Regions from separate parts of the Halomonas rhizosphaerae genome, predicted to be linked through region 2. Evidence: riboswitches for the same ligand, from Rfam matches in the RefSeq annotation. Region 2 holds a riboswitch; each other region holds the start of a gene.
What was found. A riboswitch is a leader RNA that binds a small molecule or an ion and turns the genes downstream of it on or off. The one in region 2 is predicted to bind thiamine pyrophosphate.
Positions count from the first base shown of each region.

Region 1 (3,999 bases), on a different contig from region 2:
TGTTTACTGTCGATGTGCTAAGTGAAGGGGTGGATGTTCCGGATATCAACTTGGTGATGTTTCTACGCCCCACCGAGAGCCTGACGGTATTTCTGCAGCAGCTGGGGCGCGGACTGCGTCACGCGCCAGGTAAGGAGTGTCTGACTGTCTTGGACTTTGTGGGCCAAACTCACCGGCGTTATCGGTTGGATACCAAGTTCACTGCATTGCTTTCCGGCCAGCGGCAGCGACTTGACCGAGAGGTAGAGGCCGAGTTCCCCAGCCTGCCCCCTGGCTGCAGTATTCAGCTTGAACGGGTCGCTCGGGAGCGAGTTCTAAGCAAGATTCGCGCGGTGCTCAGTGACTTAAATCAGTTTATCCCCGAGACCCTGCGCACTTGGCCGGAGGAAGTAGGGCAGCCACTGACGTTTGGGCGTTTCCTGGAGGTGACGGGACTGTCACCGGTACAGGTGCTGTCGCGCAGGAGTTGGTCGGAGTGGAAGGCGATAGCCGACCGCAACCCACTCCCTGCCGACCCGGACCTCGATCAGGCCCGCAAGGCGCTACCGCGTATCGCTTTGCGTAGCGATCCAGTGCTCTTGAGAGCCCTCGAGGACATTGGCGGTCAAGACGGGACGGTTCAGGAGGCGTTGGGTCGCTACGACGTGGCTCAGCAAACGGCGTTGCACTATCTGCTGTGGGCCCGGAAGGGCGGGCTGGTCGGCGTGGATAGTCTCGAGCAGTCGCTGCAGAAGTGGCGCGCTAACCCCAGTGTGGCGGCCGATGCCGTGGAGATTGCCGCCTGGCGGCGTGGCCATCTGCGAGTACCGCTGCAACCCCTGAATGATTTGCCGTTCGACTGCGGGCTACTACTGCATGGTGTTTATGGCACCGCCGAAATTAAGGCGGCTCTGGGATTGGCCAGCCTTGAGAAACCGGGCGCCACCGGGGTGGGCGTCATCCACGCCAAGGACATTCGTGCCTATATCCACTTGGTCACCTTCCAGAAGGACGAGGGAGACTTCTCTCCTACCACGCGTTATCGCGACTATCCCATCAGCCGAAGACTGTTGCACTGGGAGAGCCAGTCAACCGTCACTCAGGAGAGCCCGACGGGGCAGAACTATCTCCATTTCGAAGAGCGTGGCTATACGATCCTCTTCTTCGCTCGCCTGACCAAGCGGATCGAGGGAGAGACGGCACCGTTTATCTTCTTGGGACCGGCCAAGGCGCTGAAAGGCTATCAAGGAGATCGTCCCATCGCCATGACCTGGGAACTGGAGTATCCGATGCCCGCGGAGCTATTCGAGGATGCGAGGCCGGCATAGCGACAGGGTAGCCAAAGCGGAATACCGGAGGAGGTTCGACCTTTGCCGGCATGTTGACGTTGACGTTAACTGATAACTTGGTGGCATTGCCAACAACCACAACGCCTGGAGCCTCCATGTCCGCGCCGATCAGCCGCTTCTCCGTCCCCGAATCGATCCACGACCTGCCCGATGATGTCCGCGATGCCATGCTGACGGTACAGGAGAAAGCCGGCTTCGTGCCCAATGTTTTCCTGATGCTGGCTCACCGACCGGCCGAGTTTCGCGCCTTCTTCGCCTACCACGATGCCCTGATGGAGCGCGAGTCCGACACGCTCACCAAGGCGGAGAAGGAGATGATCGTGGTGGCCACCAGCGCCCGCAACCGCTGCCTCTACTGCGTGGTGGCCCACGGCGCCCTGGTGCGGATCTACAGCAAGGACCCGCTGCTCGCCGACCAGGTGGCGATCAATCATCGCACCGCGCCGATCAGCGAGCGCCATCGCACTATGCTGGACTTCGCCCTCTACTGCGGCCTGGAGGTGGGAGAGCTCACCGACGAGTGGGAGGCCCGCCTGAAAACGGCCGGGTTCACCCACGATGATATCTGGGACATCGGCGCCATCGCCGCCTTCTTCGGCCTCTCCAACCGTCTGGTCACCCTGACCGGCACACCTCCGAACGAGGAGTTCTACCTGATGGGGAGGGTGCCGCGGGAGAAGTGATGAATACCGCCAGTTAGGTTAGGATTGACTTTGACCTACCAAGTGGTAGGTCCCACAATCCATTCACTTGTCGCCAGGGGAGTCTCGACGCCGAGAGTGTCGGCCGGGGCTGAGAGAGCGCATGGCGCTGACCCTGGAACCTGATCCGGTTCATACCGGCGGAGGAAGTGCGACATGCCCTACCTGACGTCTGCCGTGCTCGGCGCGGCGCTGCTCTGCTTTGCCTTCCTGGGCCTCAGGGCCCGCCGGGCCGATGGCCCCCTCGACGACTATGTTACCGCGCGCAACTCCCAGGGGGCCCAGTCGCTGGGCCTCTCCTTCCTGGCCTCCGGGATGGGGGCCTGGATCCTCTTCGCGCCCCCCGAGATCGGGGCCTTCGTCGGCCCGATGGCGCTGGCCGGCTATGCCATCGGCTCGGCGCTGCCGTTCATCGTGCTCGGGCTCTACGGCCCGGCGATCCGCCGCCACCTGCCCGAGGGGCGCAGCATCGGCGAGTTCGCCGAGGCCTGCTATGGCGTCGGGGTGCGGCGCTGGGTGTCGCTGGTCTCAGTCCTCTACATGGCCTGCTTCCTGGCCGCGGAGTTGACGGCCATCGGTGCCATCACCGCACTGCTCTCCGACGTGCCGCCGGCGCTGGTGGTGATCGGCGTGGCGGTCTCCACGCTGCTCTACACGGCGGTGGGCGGCCTGCGGGCGAGCCTCGCCACCGACCGCTGGCAGGCCTGGCTGCTGATCGCGCTGCTGGCCCTGGTCGGTGGCGTGGCGCTGATGCGCCTGCCCGAGATGCCGGTGGACGCCGCGCTGCCGTCGATCCCCGCCGGCAGCGCGCTCGCCGTGGCGCTGACCCTGGTGATCGCGGTGACCGCGGCCAACCTCTTCCACCAGGGCTACTGGCAGCGGGTGTGGGCGGCGCGCGACGATCGCGCCCTGGGCCGCGGGGCCTGGCTGGGCGGCGGCGTCACCGTGCTGGTGGTGATGGCGGTGGGCGGCCTCGGCATGCTGGCCGCCATGGCCGGCGTGGCGCTGGGCGAGCCGCCGATCCCCTTCTTCGCGCTGCTCGCGGAGGCGCCGGGCTGGCTGGCCCTGCCGGCGCTGGTGCTGGCGGTCACCCTGGTCGCCTCCAGCGTGGATACCCTTCAGAACGGCCTCGCCTCGCTGGTGGTGGCGGGCTCCGGTCGGCGCGGGCTCTCCATCGGCGCGGCACGGATGGTCACGGTGGCGCTGATGGTGCCGGTGGTGGTCGTGGCGCTGCAGGGGCTCTCGGTGCTGCGGCTGTTCCTGATCGCCGACCTGCTCTGTGCGGCTATCGTGGTGCCGGTGCTGCTGGGGCTCTGGTCGCGGATGAGCGCCACGGCCGCGGTGGCCGGCGGCGTGGCGGGCATGCTCGGCGCCATCCTGCCGGGCTGGGTCGCCCAGGGCAGCCCCGCGGCGGGCGTGCTGGCGGCGAGTTTCCCCGGCAGCATCCCGACCCTGCCGCCGTTCCTGGGCGCGCTTCTCGCCTCCACCCTGGTCAGCCTGCTGATCGCGTGGCTCCGGCCGGCGGGGAAGGCGCGTCCGGCTTGAGACGTTGCCAGTTCGGCGGAGGGCGGCCACGCTGAGGGGGTCCATCCGTGTTCGCGAGGAATCGCGCCATGCAGGTCTGCTCACCGGTGCGCCCCGGGGTGCTTCTCCTGCTCGGGCTGCTGGCGGGCTGTGCTGCCAGTCCCGACTGGCGCTCGGATGTTGTCGACCGCGACCCGCGGGACGCCCGCTGCCTGGAGCGGCTGGCCGCCTTCGATGCGGCGGTGGCAGAGGCCGGGGTGACCGATGCCGGGGCGGCCCGGGTGGCCGGCTTCCCCTACCTGCGTACCGACCGTCTGCTCGCGAGCCTGGGTGACGAACTGGACACCGACGCGGCCTTCGCCGACTGGGTGACCCGGATGCGCGGGCTGGATGCCGAGGCGCGCGCCATCGAGGCCGCTAACCTGCCGGCTGCCGGACGGGACCCA
Region 1 is NZ_JASCQQ010000026.1:125,110-129,108, reverse strand. Features, by position in the region: gene QLQ86_RS11045 (DUF3427 domain-containing protein) at 1-1,307, shown strand, start outside; gene QLQ86_RS11040 (peroxidase-related enzyme) at 1,424-2,011, shown strand; TPP riboswitch at 2,077-2,196, shown strand; gene QLQ86_RS11035 (SLC5/6 family protein) at 2,186-3,574, shown strand; gene QLQ86_RS11030 (hypothetical protein) at 3,643-3,999, shown strand, end outside.
Region 1: it holds a riboswitch for thiamine pyrophosphate, as region 2 does, so the genes downstream of both, QLQ86_RS11035 (SLC5/6 family protein) here and thiC (phosphomethylpyrimidine synthase ThiC) in region 2, are expected to answer to the same signal.

Region 2 (3,999 bases):
ACAGATAGACGGGCTGGCAAGTCATGACCAGCCTGCTAGACTAACTCACTCGCTTGACGGGGTGCCGGTGAATCCGGCTGAGATAGCGCAGGGGTCTCTCCAGGAATGGACAGCACCCGAGCGCTGGTCCCGTGGAACCTGATCCGGCTCGTACCGGCGTAGGAATCAAGCGGTGAGCCAGTGCCTCTCCGGCAGCCCCATGGCCACCCTCCCCTCGCCCGACTCCGGATCGACACCGCTACCGGAGGCAAGATGGGCTCCCGCTTCAGTGACCTCACCGCCGCCTGCCAGGCCGACTGGCGCGCCTATATCGAACACCCATTCGTGCGCGGCCTGGGCGACGCCACCCTCGACGAGGGCGCCTTTCGCCACTACCTGCAGCAGGACTACCTCTTCCTGATCCACTTCGCCCGGGCCTATGCGCTGGCCGCCTACAAGAGTCGAACCCTGGCCGACCTGCGCCAGGCCCATGAGGGGCTCAAGGCGATCCTCGACGTGGAACTCGGCCTGCACGTGGACTACTGCCGCGACTGGGGCATCGCCGAGGAGGACCTCGCCGCCCTGCCCGAGGCCCGCGCGACACTCGCCTACACCCGCTACGTGCTCGACACCGGCCACCGCGGCGACCTGCTCGACCTGCACGTGGCATTGGCACCTTGCCTGGTGGGCTATGGCGAGATTGCCCGGTGGCTCACAACCCGGCCCTCCACCGTGCGCGGCCAGGCCAATCCCTATGACGCCTGGATCGGCATGTACGAAAGCGACGAGTTCCAGGATGCCATGCACGCCGAGCTTGAGTGGCTCGATGCGCGCCTGGCCGAGGTCACCCCGGGGCGCTTCCAGGAGCTGTCGGAGGTGTTTCGCGACGCCACGCGACTCGAGATCGACTTCTGGCAGATGGGGCTGGACCGCACCGACTGATGGCCTGGTGCCATCGCTGGCCCTATGGAAAGACCCGCGCTGGCTCTGGTCAGGCCAAACGCGGCGGGCAAGATACGTCTTGCCCGGGTAGTTGACCACCACGCTTGACGGGGTGCCGTTGAAGACGGCTGAGATCATGCAGCACCCGAGCATGGATCCCGTTGAACCTGAACTGGCTAGGACCAGCGTAGGGATCAAGCGACACGCCGCCACGGCGCTCCATGCCTGGCGGCCCCTGTCCTCCCCAGCTTGTCCTCCCTGACAACCCCATGAAACCCAAGGGAGAACACCGCATGAGCAAGACCGCCCACTTTCTCGCCGAGACCGCCCGCGTCGACGAGGCCGCTATCCGGCCGTTGCCCGGCTCGCGCAAGCGCTACGTCGAGGGCTCGCGCCCGGACATCCGCGTGCCCTTCCGCGAGATCTCGCTGTCGCCCACCCGCACCTCGGGGGCCGACGAGGAGAACCCTCCGCTGCTGGTCTACGACACCTCCGGCCCCTACACCGACCCGGACGCCGAGATCGACCTGCGCCGCGGCTTGCCCGAGCTGCGTCGCGCCTGGATCGAGCAGCGCGACGATACGGAACGGCTCGACGGCCCCACCTCCGAGTACGGCCGTCGCCGTGCCAACGATCCCACGCTCGCCCCGCTGCGCTTCGACCTGACCCGTACCCCGCGGCGGGCCAAGGAAGGCAGGAACGTCACCCAGCTGCACTATGCGCGCCAGGGCATCATCACCCCGGAGATGGAATTCATCGCCATTCGCGAGAACCAGCGGCGCCAAGCCCTGGGAACCGAGGAAGTCGAGCGCATCCTCGGCCAGCAGCATCCGGGCCAGGGCTTCGGTGCGCGGCTGCCGGAGGAGATCACCTCGGAGTTCGTGCGCCAGGAAGTGGCGGTGGGCCGCGCCATCATCCCCAACAACATCAACCACCCCGAGTCCGAGCCGATGATCATCGGCCGCAACTTCCTGGTGAAGATCAACGGAAACCTAGGCAACTCGGCGGTGACCTCCTCCATCGAGGCGGAGGTCGACAAGATGACCTGGGGCATCCGCTGGGGCGCCGACACCATCATGGACCTCTCCACCGGGCAGAACATCCACGAGACCCGCGAGTGGATCATCCGCAACGCCCCGGTGCCCATCGGCACCGTGCCCATCTACCAGGCGCTGGAGAAGGTCAATGGGGTGGCCGAAGACCTCACCTGGGAGGTATTCCGCGACACCCTGATCGAGCAGGCCGAGCAGGGCGTGGACTACTTCACCATCCACGCCGGGGTGCTGCTGCGCTATGTGCCGCTGACCGCCAAGCGCGTGACCGGTATCGTCTCGCGGGGCGGCTCGATCATGGCCAAGTGGTGCCTGTTCCATCACCGGGAGAGCTTCCTCTACACCCACTTCGAGGAGATCTGCGAGATCTGCAAGCAGTACGATGTCGCCTTCTCGCTGGGTGATGGCCTGCGCCCCGGCTCGGTGGCCGACGCCAACGACGAGGCCCAGATGGCCGAGCTCGAGACCCTCGGCGAGCTGACCCACATCGCCTGGAAGCACGACGTGCAGGTGATGATCGAGGGCCCCGGCCATGTGCCCATGCACCTGGTCAAGGAGAACATGGACAAGCAGCTCGAGGTCTGCGACGAGGCGCCCTTCTACACCCTGGGCCCGCTGGTCACCGACATCGCGCCGGGCTACGACCACATCACCTCGGGCATCGGCGCGGCGATGATCGGCTGGTTCGGCTGCGCCATGCTCTGCTACGTGACCCCCAAGGAGCACCTCGGCCTGCCCAACAAGGACGACGTCAAGACCGGCATCATCACCTACAAGATCGCCGCCCACGCCGCCGACCTCGCCAAGGGCCACCCGGCCGCCCAACGTCGCGACAACGCCCTGTCCAAGGCGCGCTTCGAGTTCCGCTGGGAGGACCAGTTCAACCTCGGCCTCGACCCGGACACGGCCCGCGAGTACCACGACGAGACCCTGCCCAAGGACTCGGCCAAGGTCGCCCACTTCTGCTCCATGTGCGGGCCCAAGTTCTGCTCCATGAAGATCAGCCAGGAGGTGCGTGACTATGCCAGGGATAACGGCCTCGACGGCGACCAGGAAGCCGTCATGAAGGGCATGGAGGAGCAGGCGGAGAAGTTCCGCCGCAAGGGAGGTGAGCTCTACTCGGAGGTCTGACCGCCGACGGCCCCGCCAAGCAGAGCGCCCTCGCCGGTTTCCCGGCGAGGGCGCCTTTCATTTCATGGCATGGCGGTGTGGGGCCGCCGGGAGATCAGAAGCGGAACGTCACCCCGACACTGGCGGCATCGAAGGTGTAGTTCGACTCGTCCAGGTAGCGCATGTAGTCGGCCCCCACGGCGAGGTTGTGCGTCACGTCGAACTCGGCGCCAGCACCGTAGGAGAAGCCACTCTCGTCATCCACGTCAGCATCCACCTCGGTGAAGCCCGCCAGGCCGTAGAGGCGGAATTCCGGAGCGATCGGCAGGATACCCTTGGCATAGGCGCCGGCCAGGTAATCCAGCTCAACGTTGCCATCCGAGCCGCCGGTGCCGAGGTGGCCTTCCAGGGCGAAGTAGTCGTTGAACGCCACACCAGCCCGCAGGCGCAGGCCGGTGCTGTCGAAGTTGCCACGCCCTTCCGGGTCGAGCTCCCAGAACAGGACATCGCCACCGATGTAGGGGGTCGGCTGATAGTTCATCGGGCTGCCCTGGGCATGGGCGGTGGCTCCGGCCAGCAGCAGGGCAGCGGAGACGGTGGAAATCGTGATGGTCTTCATGGTGAGCCTCCCAGTTAGGAAACAGCGTTTCCTTTCGCAGATTTCATTCTGGTACAGCCTCGACCAAAGTGCAACATGTTCCGCAGCGCCCTGCGATGGGAGAGGGAGACGGCAGGACGCGCGCCGTCAGGTCACTGCATCCCGCACTGCAACATGATAGATTCGCCCTGCCCGGGAGCCGTTTGCCAGGCACACCCTGGCCGCATCATCCGCGCCCCCGACATCCCTGAACAGGACGCGCCATGAACGACCCGGTACTGGTAATCAACTGCGGCTCTTCGTCCATCAAGTATGCCC
Region 2 is NZ_JASCQQ010000039.1:303,714-307,712, forward strand. Features, by position in the region: TPP riboswitch at 48-182, shown strand; gene tenA (thiaminase II) at 253-921, shown strand; TPP riboswitch at 1,020-1,132, shown strand; gene thiC (phosphomethylpyrimidine synthase ThiC) at 1,215-3,104, shown strand; gene QLQ86_RS20005 (porin family protein) at 3,199-3,702, opposite strand; gene QLQ86_RS20010 (acetate/propionate family kinase) at 3,945-3,999, shown strand, end outside.

Region 3 (3,999 bases), on a different contig from region 2:
CTGGCGCTGGATGTTCTCGACGGTGGTGCTCATGACATCTCCCTTTCTCGTGTGGCCGGATCTCGACGGACCGGGCCGCGATAGACCGTGGCCGGCAGGCGCCCGGGCAATACCCGAGCAAGCTGGTCGGCCTTGTGGATGAGGGCCATTCTACTGATGACGGGCGCGTTGCGCATCCCCCGTGGGCTGGCTAGGATGGTCGTTTTTTCCCGTGGAGCGACACCATGGCCACCCGCCATTTCCTCACCCTGCTTGACCTCAGTCCGGACGAGCTGCGCTACCTGGTCCAGCGCGCCATCTCGATCAAGAACGGCCTGAAGACCCACGGGCCGACCTACACGCCCTTCGCCAACCGCACCCTGGCGATGATCTTCGAGAAGTCCTCGACCCGCACCCGGGTCTCCTTCGAGACCGCCATGGCGCAGTTCGGGGGCCATGCGCTCTTCCTCTCGCCCCGCGACACCCAGCTCGGCCGCGGTGAGCCCATCGGCGATACCGCGCGGGTACTCTCGGAGATGGTCGACGCGGTGATGATCCGCACCTTCTCCCACGAGGGACTGGAGGCATATGCCGCCGCCAGCACGGTGCCGGTGATCAACGCGCTCACCGACGACTACCATCCCTGCCAGCTGCTCGCCGATGTGATGACCTGGACCGAGCTGCGCGGCAGCGTCAAGGGCCGCACCGCGGTGTGGATCGGCGACGGCAACAACATGTGCCATTCCTGGATCAACGCCGCCCGCCAGTTCGACTTCCAGCTGCGCATCTGCTGTCCGGAGGGCTACGAGCCCCGCCAGGACATTCTCGCGGCCGCCGGCGACCGGGTGACCATCCTCCGCGATCCCCAGCAGGCCGTGGCGGAAGCCGACCTGGTCACCACCGACGTCTGGGCCTCCATGGGCCAGGAAGAGGAGCAGGCCAGGCGCGAGGCGGACTTCGCCGGCCTCCAGGTGAGCGAGGCGATGCTCGACCGGGCGAAGGAGGACGTGCTCTTCCTGCACTGCCTGCCCGCCCATCGCGGCGAGGAGATCAGCACGACCCTGCTCGATGATCCGCGGGCCGTGGTCTGGCAGGAGGCCGGCAACCGCCTGCATGCGCAGAAGGCACTGATCGAGTTCCTGCTGCTGGGGCGAGTGGAGGGGTGAGGGATGCTGCCCCGCCCGGCGTGGAGGCTGCCACGGCGGGGCATGTTAGACCTTGGTATGACATCAACCTTCGTCGCATGTATAATGCGCTGCAGCAGAATCCCTTCAGGAGATGCGGCAGCATGATAGATGACACCCCCAGCACCCACGGCATGCAGCGCAGCCTGCGTCAGTGCCTCTCCAACATGGCCGCCCTGCTCTATCGCCAGGGGCACGTCCTCGAGACGGTCACCGTCCCGCACCGCGGCCTCGACCGCAACGCCCTCAAGGCACTCGGCGAAGCCGACCGCGACTGGGCACCCTGCCAACACATCCTCGAGACCAGCCGGGCCGCCACCTGGAACGACCAGCAGCGCTTCGTGCTGACCGGCCTCGGCCGCGAACTACTGTTTGACATGTTCGGCGAAGGGGCCGCCGACTGCGCCTGAGGCGGACAGGACGCCATCCCCTCTGATGCCCGGGTACGCGACGAGATTGCGTGCCCGGGCATCTTTGGTTAAGTTGGCAGGACTTGTCGGGGAGCCCCGGCACGCTCATGGAGCCGTGCACGGGGGCTGAGATCGGTACGGCCGAACCCGTTGAACCTGATCAGGTTGATGCCTGCGGAGGGAACAAGCGCGTGTCATTCCTGCCCGCCCCCTGCCGTCATCCCCCCTGGTCAGCCATGCCTGCTGCTGGATGGCCGCTATCGTGACACACACCACCGATCACATCGCCGTCGCCGGCGCCGGCCTGCTGGGGCGCCTGGTCGCCTGGCAGTTGCTCGGCGACGGCCACGCCGTCACCCTCTACGACGCCGGGGACCTGGACGCCCCGCCCGCTGCCGCCTGGACCGCCGCCGGCATGGTCGCCCCGCTCTGCGAAACGGCGATCTCCGAACGCTGCGTTTACGACATGGGCCGCTTCGCCCTGGCCCAATGGCCGAGGTGGCTCGAAGCCCTCGACGCTCAATCGCTGTGGCAGCAGAACGGCAGCCTGATGGTAGCGCACCCCCAGGACCTGGGTGAGCTCACCCAGTTCCGCCGCGACCTCGACCATGCGCTGGGCGGCGACTCCCCCTGCCGGACGCTCGACGCCCGGGGGATCCATCGGCTGGAGCCCGACCTGGCGCCCGGCTTCCACCAGGGCCTGTTCCTGCCGGACGAGGCCCACCTGGACAACCGGGCCCTGCTCACCCGCCTGCTGGACGAGATTCGCGCCCTGGGCGGGGAGTGCCATGCCCACTGCCCGGTGGAGACCTTCCCCGGCGAGGTCGTCACCGCCGACGGCCCCCGGCGCTTCGACCTGGTCGTGGACTGTCGAGGCACCGGCGCCCGACCGCGCCACCCGAGCCTGCGGGGCGTGCGCGGCGAGACCCTGCACGTGCGGACGGCCGAGATCCAGCTCTCGCGGCCGGTACGGCTGATGCACCCCCGCTACCAGCTCTACGTGGTCCCCAAGCCGGAGGATCGCTTCGTCATCGGGGCCACCCAGATCGAGAGCGAGGACCGCTCGCCCATGTCCCTGCAATCCTCGCTGGAGCTGGGCAGCGCCCTCTATACCCTGTCCCCGGCCTTCGCCGAGGCGCGCATCCTGGAGCAGGGGGTCAACCTGCGTCCCGCCTTCCTCGACAACCTGCCACATGTCACTCAACAGCAGGAGCTGATCACCGCCAACGGCCTGTTCCGGCACGGTTACTTGCTGGCACCGGCCGTGGTCTGCCACCTGCTGGCCGGGATCCGCGGCCACGGTGACCGGCCCTTCGCCGACACACTGGCGGCACGCCCGCCGCAGGAGAACGCCGCATGAACCAGATCACCCTGCGACTCAACGACGAGACCGCCCGCCTTCCCGCCGGCACACCGCTCGCCGACGCCCTGCAGGCGTGGCACTACGCCGACCGCCGGGTCGCGGTGGCGGTCAACGGCGAGTTCGTGCCCCGCTCGGCCTACGCCGGACGGGTCCTGCAGGAAAACGACCGTATCGATATCGTGGCCCCGGTAGGAGGTGGCTGATGGACGCGCTGCACGACGATACCCTGACGCTGTATGACGAGGCCTTCGCCAGCCGCTTCCTGCTCGGCACCGCCCTCTACCCCTCGCCCACGGTGATGCAGCAGGCCATCCGGGCCGCCGGCTGCGAGATGGTGACCCTGGGCCTGCGCCGGCAGAACCCCGCGGCCGGCGACGGCGAGGCCTTCTGGCAGATCCTGCGCGACAGCGGCTGCCGGCTGCTGCCCAACACTGCCGGCTGCCGCTCGGCCCGGGAGGCCATCACACTGGCGCAGATGTCGCGCGAGCTCTTCGACACGCCCTGGATCAAGCTCGAGGTGATCGGCGACGACTACAACCTGCAGCCGGACCCCTTCGGTCTGCTGGAGGCGGCCCGGGAACTGATCGACCAGGGCTTCAAGGTGCTGCCCTACTGCACGGACGATCTTGTGCTCTGCCAGCGCCTGCGCGACGCCGGCTGCCAGGCGCTGATGCCCTGGGGCTCGCCCATCGGCACCGGCCGCGGCCTGATGAACCGCTACGCCCTCCAGACCCTGCGCCAGCGCCTCGACGTGCCGCTGATCATCGATGCCGGCCTGGGCGCGCCATCCCAGGCCGCCGAGGCCATGGAGATGGGCTTCGACGGCGTGCTGCTCAACACCGCCGTGGCCCGGGCCCATCGCCCGCCGCAGATGGCCGAGGCCTTTGCCGAGGCCATCCGCGCCGGCCGCAAGGCCTACCTGGCCGGACTCATGCAGCAGCGCCAGACTGCCAGTCCCAGCACGCCGACGGTGGGCCAGCCCTTCTGGCATCGCGATGGCAGATAGTCCCGGCGCAGGAGCCGCCGGGGGATGACGTCGGGACGGGGAAGTCTGCTATCGTCT
Region 3 is NZ_JASCQQ010000010.1:31,505-35,503, reverse strand. Features, by position in the region: gene grxD (Grx4 family monothiol glutaredoxin) at 1-33, opposite strand, end outside; gene argF (ornithine carbamoyltransferase) at 225-1,145, shown strand; gene QLQ86_RS05280 (hypothetical protein) at 1,268-1,573, shown strand; TPP riboswitch at 1,651-1,773, shown strand; gene thiO (glycine oxidase ThiO) at 1,836-2,933, shown strand; gene thiS (sulfur carrier protein ThiS) at 2,930-3,139, shown strand; gene QLQ86_RS05265 (thiazole synthase) at 3,139-3,942, shown strand.
Region 3: it holds a riboswitch for thiamine pyrophosphate, as region 2 does, so the genes downstream of both, thiO (glycine oxidase ThiO) here and thiC (phosphomethylpyrimidine synthase ThiC) in region 2, are expected to answer to the same signal.

Region 4 (3,999 bases), on a different contig from region 2:
GCTGATCGCCTCGATGATGGCCGGCCTGATCCTGGTGGCGCTGGGCCTCACCGGCATGGGACGCCTCATCCAGTACGTGCCCTATCCGGTGGTGCTGGGCTTCACGGCGGGGATCGCGGTGGTGATCGCGGTCCTCCAGGTGCCTGACTTCCTGGGCCTTCAGGTCGGCCAGCTGGGCGAGCACTTCGTCGAGAACCTGGGACGGATCGCCGCCTCGCTGCCCGGCCTGGAGCCACTGGAGCTGGGGATCGGGGCCTTCACCCTGGGGGTCATGCTGCTCTGGCCGCGCCTGCATCTGCCGATTCCGGCGCCCCTGGTCGGGCTGGTGGTCGGCGCGGTGGCGGCCTATGCGGTCAACCACGGGATCGGCGACCCGAGCACGGGCAACCTGGTGGAGACCATCGCCTCGCGCTTCACCTGGGAGGCTCAGGGCGAGAGGGGCAGCGGGATTCCCCCGATCGCGCCGAGTCTCGTGGCCCCCTGGCGACTGCCCGGCGCGGACGGCGAACCCCTGGCACTGGACTTCGAACTGATTCGCGCCCTGCTGGGTCCGGCCTTCGCCATCGCCATGCTGGGGGCGATCGAGTCGCTGCTCTGCGCGGTGGTGTCCGACGGGCTGACCCGGACCCGGCATGACCCCAACGCCGAGCTGATCGGCCAGGGGCTTGGCAATATCGTCGCGCCGCTGTTCGGCGGCATCACCGCCACGGCTGCCATCGCCCGTACCGCCACCAACATCCGCAGCGGTGCCCGTTCGCCGATCGCGGCGGTGGTGCACTCGCTGGTGGTGCTGCTGGCGGTAGTCGCGCTGGCCGGCCTGCTGGGGCTGGTGCCGATGGCCGCGCTGGCGGCGCTGCTGTTCATCGTCGCCTGGAACATGGGCGAGGCCCGCCACTTCCTGCACACCCTGCGCTCTGCCCCACCGGGGGACGTGGCCATCCTGTTGACCTGTTTTACCCTGACCGTGCTCTTCGACATGGTGCTGGCGGTGGCCGTGGGCATCGGGCTGGCAGCTGCCCTCTTCATCCGGCGCATGTCGCTGCTGACCCAGACCCAGCGGGTCGACAACGGGTCGCATGCCAGCATCGACGAGCTGCCCGCCGAGATCGCCCTCTACGACATCGATGGCCCGCTGTTCTTCGGCGCCGCCGAGAAGGCGCTCACCTCGCTGCACCTGGTGGACCCGAAGGTGCGGGTCGTCATCCTCGACATGCATGACGTGCCGAGCATGGATGGCACCGCCATCGTGGCCCTCCAGGCCCTGGTCGACGAGATGCATCGCCAGGGGGTCGCGCTGGTGCTGGTCGGCCTGCCGGCGCGCATCCTCGTCAAGCTGCGCCGTGCGGGCATCCGCCGCACGGCCGGCCAGCTGACGTGGTGCCGGGAACTGGCCCACGCCCGGAAGGTAGCCCTGCGCTGGCTCGCCCGTACTGCCTGAAGATCCACGATGCCACTGACACGCAACGGCCATCGCGCCTTAAGCGGACCTTAAGACGGCTCCTCTAGCGTCTGGTGAACGGGGAACAGGTCCCCGTCCATCGAACCACGAGGAGGCGACACCATGGGGACTGTCACGCGTGATACCCCCGCAGCGGAACACCTGGCGAGCGCTCGTCGAGCCGGCCTGCTGGTGGTGGCCGGCTGGCTGCTGCTGGCTACGGGCGTGCTGCTCGCCGACTGGGCAGCGGTGGAGCTGCCGCTGGGACTGATCGGCCTGGGTGCCGCGGCCCTGGCCCGGCTGTGGCCGAGCCCGGCCCTACAGTCGGACACCCTCGACGCCCTGTACAGCCTGACCCTGGCCAGCCTGATCACCCTCTCCGGCTTCCACCTGCTGGCCTGAACCCGGCCTTTACAGCCAGGGAGCGGGCAGGGATAGTGGAGCCTGACGACAGGGGCGCCGTGGCGACATCGCCACGGCTGAGACGCACCCTCGGAACCTGACCCGGATAATGCCGGCGGAGGGAGTCGTGTGGCCCCGGCCCTGCGCCGAGCCGCACCTCCCGCGCCGGGGAGGCCCCATGCTTGCCATCGATCCCGCCGCGCACCTGGCCCGGGTGCGCGAGACCAGCCCGCTGGTCCACAACATCACCAACCATGTGGCCATGAACAGCATGGCCAACGTGCTGCTGGCCATCGGCGCCTCGCCGGCCATGGTCCATGCCCGCGAGGAGGCCGCCGAGTTCACCGCGCTGGCCGGCGCCCTGACGATCAATATCGGCACCCTCTCGCCCCACTGGGTCGATGCCATGGAGGCCTCCGCCCTGGCCGCCGGGGAGACGGGGCGTCCCTGGGTGCTGGACCCGGTGGCGGTGGGCGCCACGCGCTATCGCCGCGAGACCGGGGCGCGACTGCTGGCGCTGTCGCCGGACGTGATCCGGGGGAATGCCTCGGAGATCATCGCCCTGGCGGGGCAGGCCGGCGGCGGGCGCGGCGTGGACAGCACCGACCCTGCCGAGGCGGCCCTCGACGCCGCCCGCCGGCTGGCCCGCCAGACGGATGGCGTGGTCGCGGTGACCGGCGAGGTGGACCTGGTCACCGATGGCCGACGGGTCGCCCGACTCAGGGGCGGCCACCCGCTGATGCCCAGGGTCACCACCCTGGGCTGCGCGCTGACGGGGGTGGTGGCGGCCTTCCTGGCCGGCGCCGATGACCCCTTCGAGGCGACGGTGGCGGCGCTTGCCTGCTACGCCGTGGCCGGCGAACTGGCCGGCGAACTTGCAAATGGCCCGGGCAGCTTCGCGGTGGCCTTCCTCGACGCCCTCTTTCACCTGGAGGGCGAGGCCCTGACCGAACGGGCCCGACTGGAGGTGGACGATGCGCCTTGATCTCTCGCTGTATCTCGTCACCGACCGCGGGCTCTGCGCGGGCCCTGGGCTGGTGGAGACCGTGATGGCGGCGGTGCGCGGCGGCGTGACGGTGGTACAGCTGCGCGACAAGCACGCCAGCGACGTCGAACTGATCGACCAGGCGCGTCGCCTGAAGGCCGCACTTTACGGCAGCGGTGTGCCGCTGATCATCAATGACCGGCTGGAGGTGGCCCTGGCCGCCGGCGCCGACGGCCTGCACATCGGGCAGGACGACTGCGACGTGGCCAGAGCCCGCGCGGCGCTGGGTCCGGAGGCGATCCTCGGGCTCTCGGTCCAGACCCATGACCAGCTCGCCCGCCTCGACCCGGCGCCGCTGGACTACCTGGGGCTGGGCCCGGTCTTCGCCACCCCCAGCAAGCACGACCACGCCGCGCCGCTGGGCTTCGAGGGCCTGGCTGCCCTGGTGGCCGCCAGCCCCCTGCCGAGCGTGGCCATCGGCGGCCTCAAGGCCGAGCACGTGGCCGCGACGCGGGACGCCGGTGCCCGCGGCCTGGCGGTGATCTCGGCGATCTGCGGCACCCCCGACCCCGAGGCCGCCGCGCGGGCCTTCCGTTCCCCGCGCTGAGGCGTCAGGAGGTCGGACGACGCTTCAGGGTGGTGCGTCGCTCGTGGTAGGCGATCGCCAGGCCACTGCCGATGATCAGGATGCTGCCGACGAACACCCAGAAATCCGGCATCTCGCCCCAGAACCACCAGCCCAGCAGCACCGCCCAGAGCATGGCGGTGTAGTCGAAGGGCGCGGCGATGGCCGCCGGGGCATGGCGGAAGGCCATGGTGATGAAGGCCGTGGCGCCCACCCCGAAGAGGCCCGATCCCGCGAAGGCCAGCCAGTGCCAGGGGTGGGGCGTCTGCCACACCCAGGGCAACGCCATGGCGGTCACCACGAAAGGCACCAGAGTCATGTAGAAGACCATCGCCCAGAGGTGCTCGGTGCCGCCCCAGCGCCGCGCGGTGATCATCATCAGCGCATAGAAGGCCGCCGCCCCGATCAGCGCCAGAGCGCCGGGGTCGAAGGCCTCGCCGCCGGGACGCACCACGATCAGCACCCCGACGAAGCCCACCAGCGAGGCCGCCAGCACCGGCCTCTCGATGCGCTCGCCCAGCAGCGGCACCGAGAGCAGGGTGACGAACA
Region 4 is NZ_JASCQQ010000005.1:8,637-12,635, reverse strand. Features, by position in the region: gene dauA (C4-dicarboxylic acid transporter DauA) at 1-1,438, shown strand, start outside; gene QLQ86_RS01485 (hypothetical protein) at 1,562-1,840, shown strand; TPP riboswitch at 1,881-1,981, shown strand; gene thiM (hydroxyethylthiazole kinase) at 2,019-2,825, shown strand; gene thiE (thiamine phosphate synthase) at 2,815-3,432, shown strand; gene QLQ86_RS01470 (DMT family transporter) at 3,437-3,999, opposite strand, start outside.
Region 4: it holds a riboswitch for thiamine pyrophosphate, as region 2 does, so the genes downstream of both, thiM (hydroxyethylthiazole kinase) here and thiC (phosphomethylpyrimidine synthase ThiC) in region 2, are expected to answer to the same signal.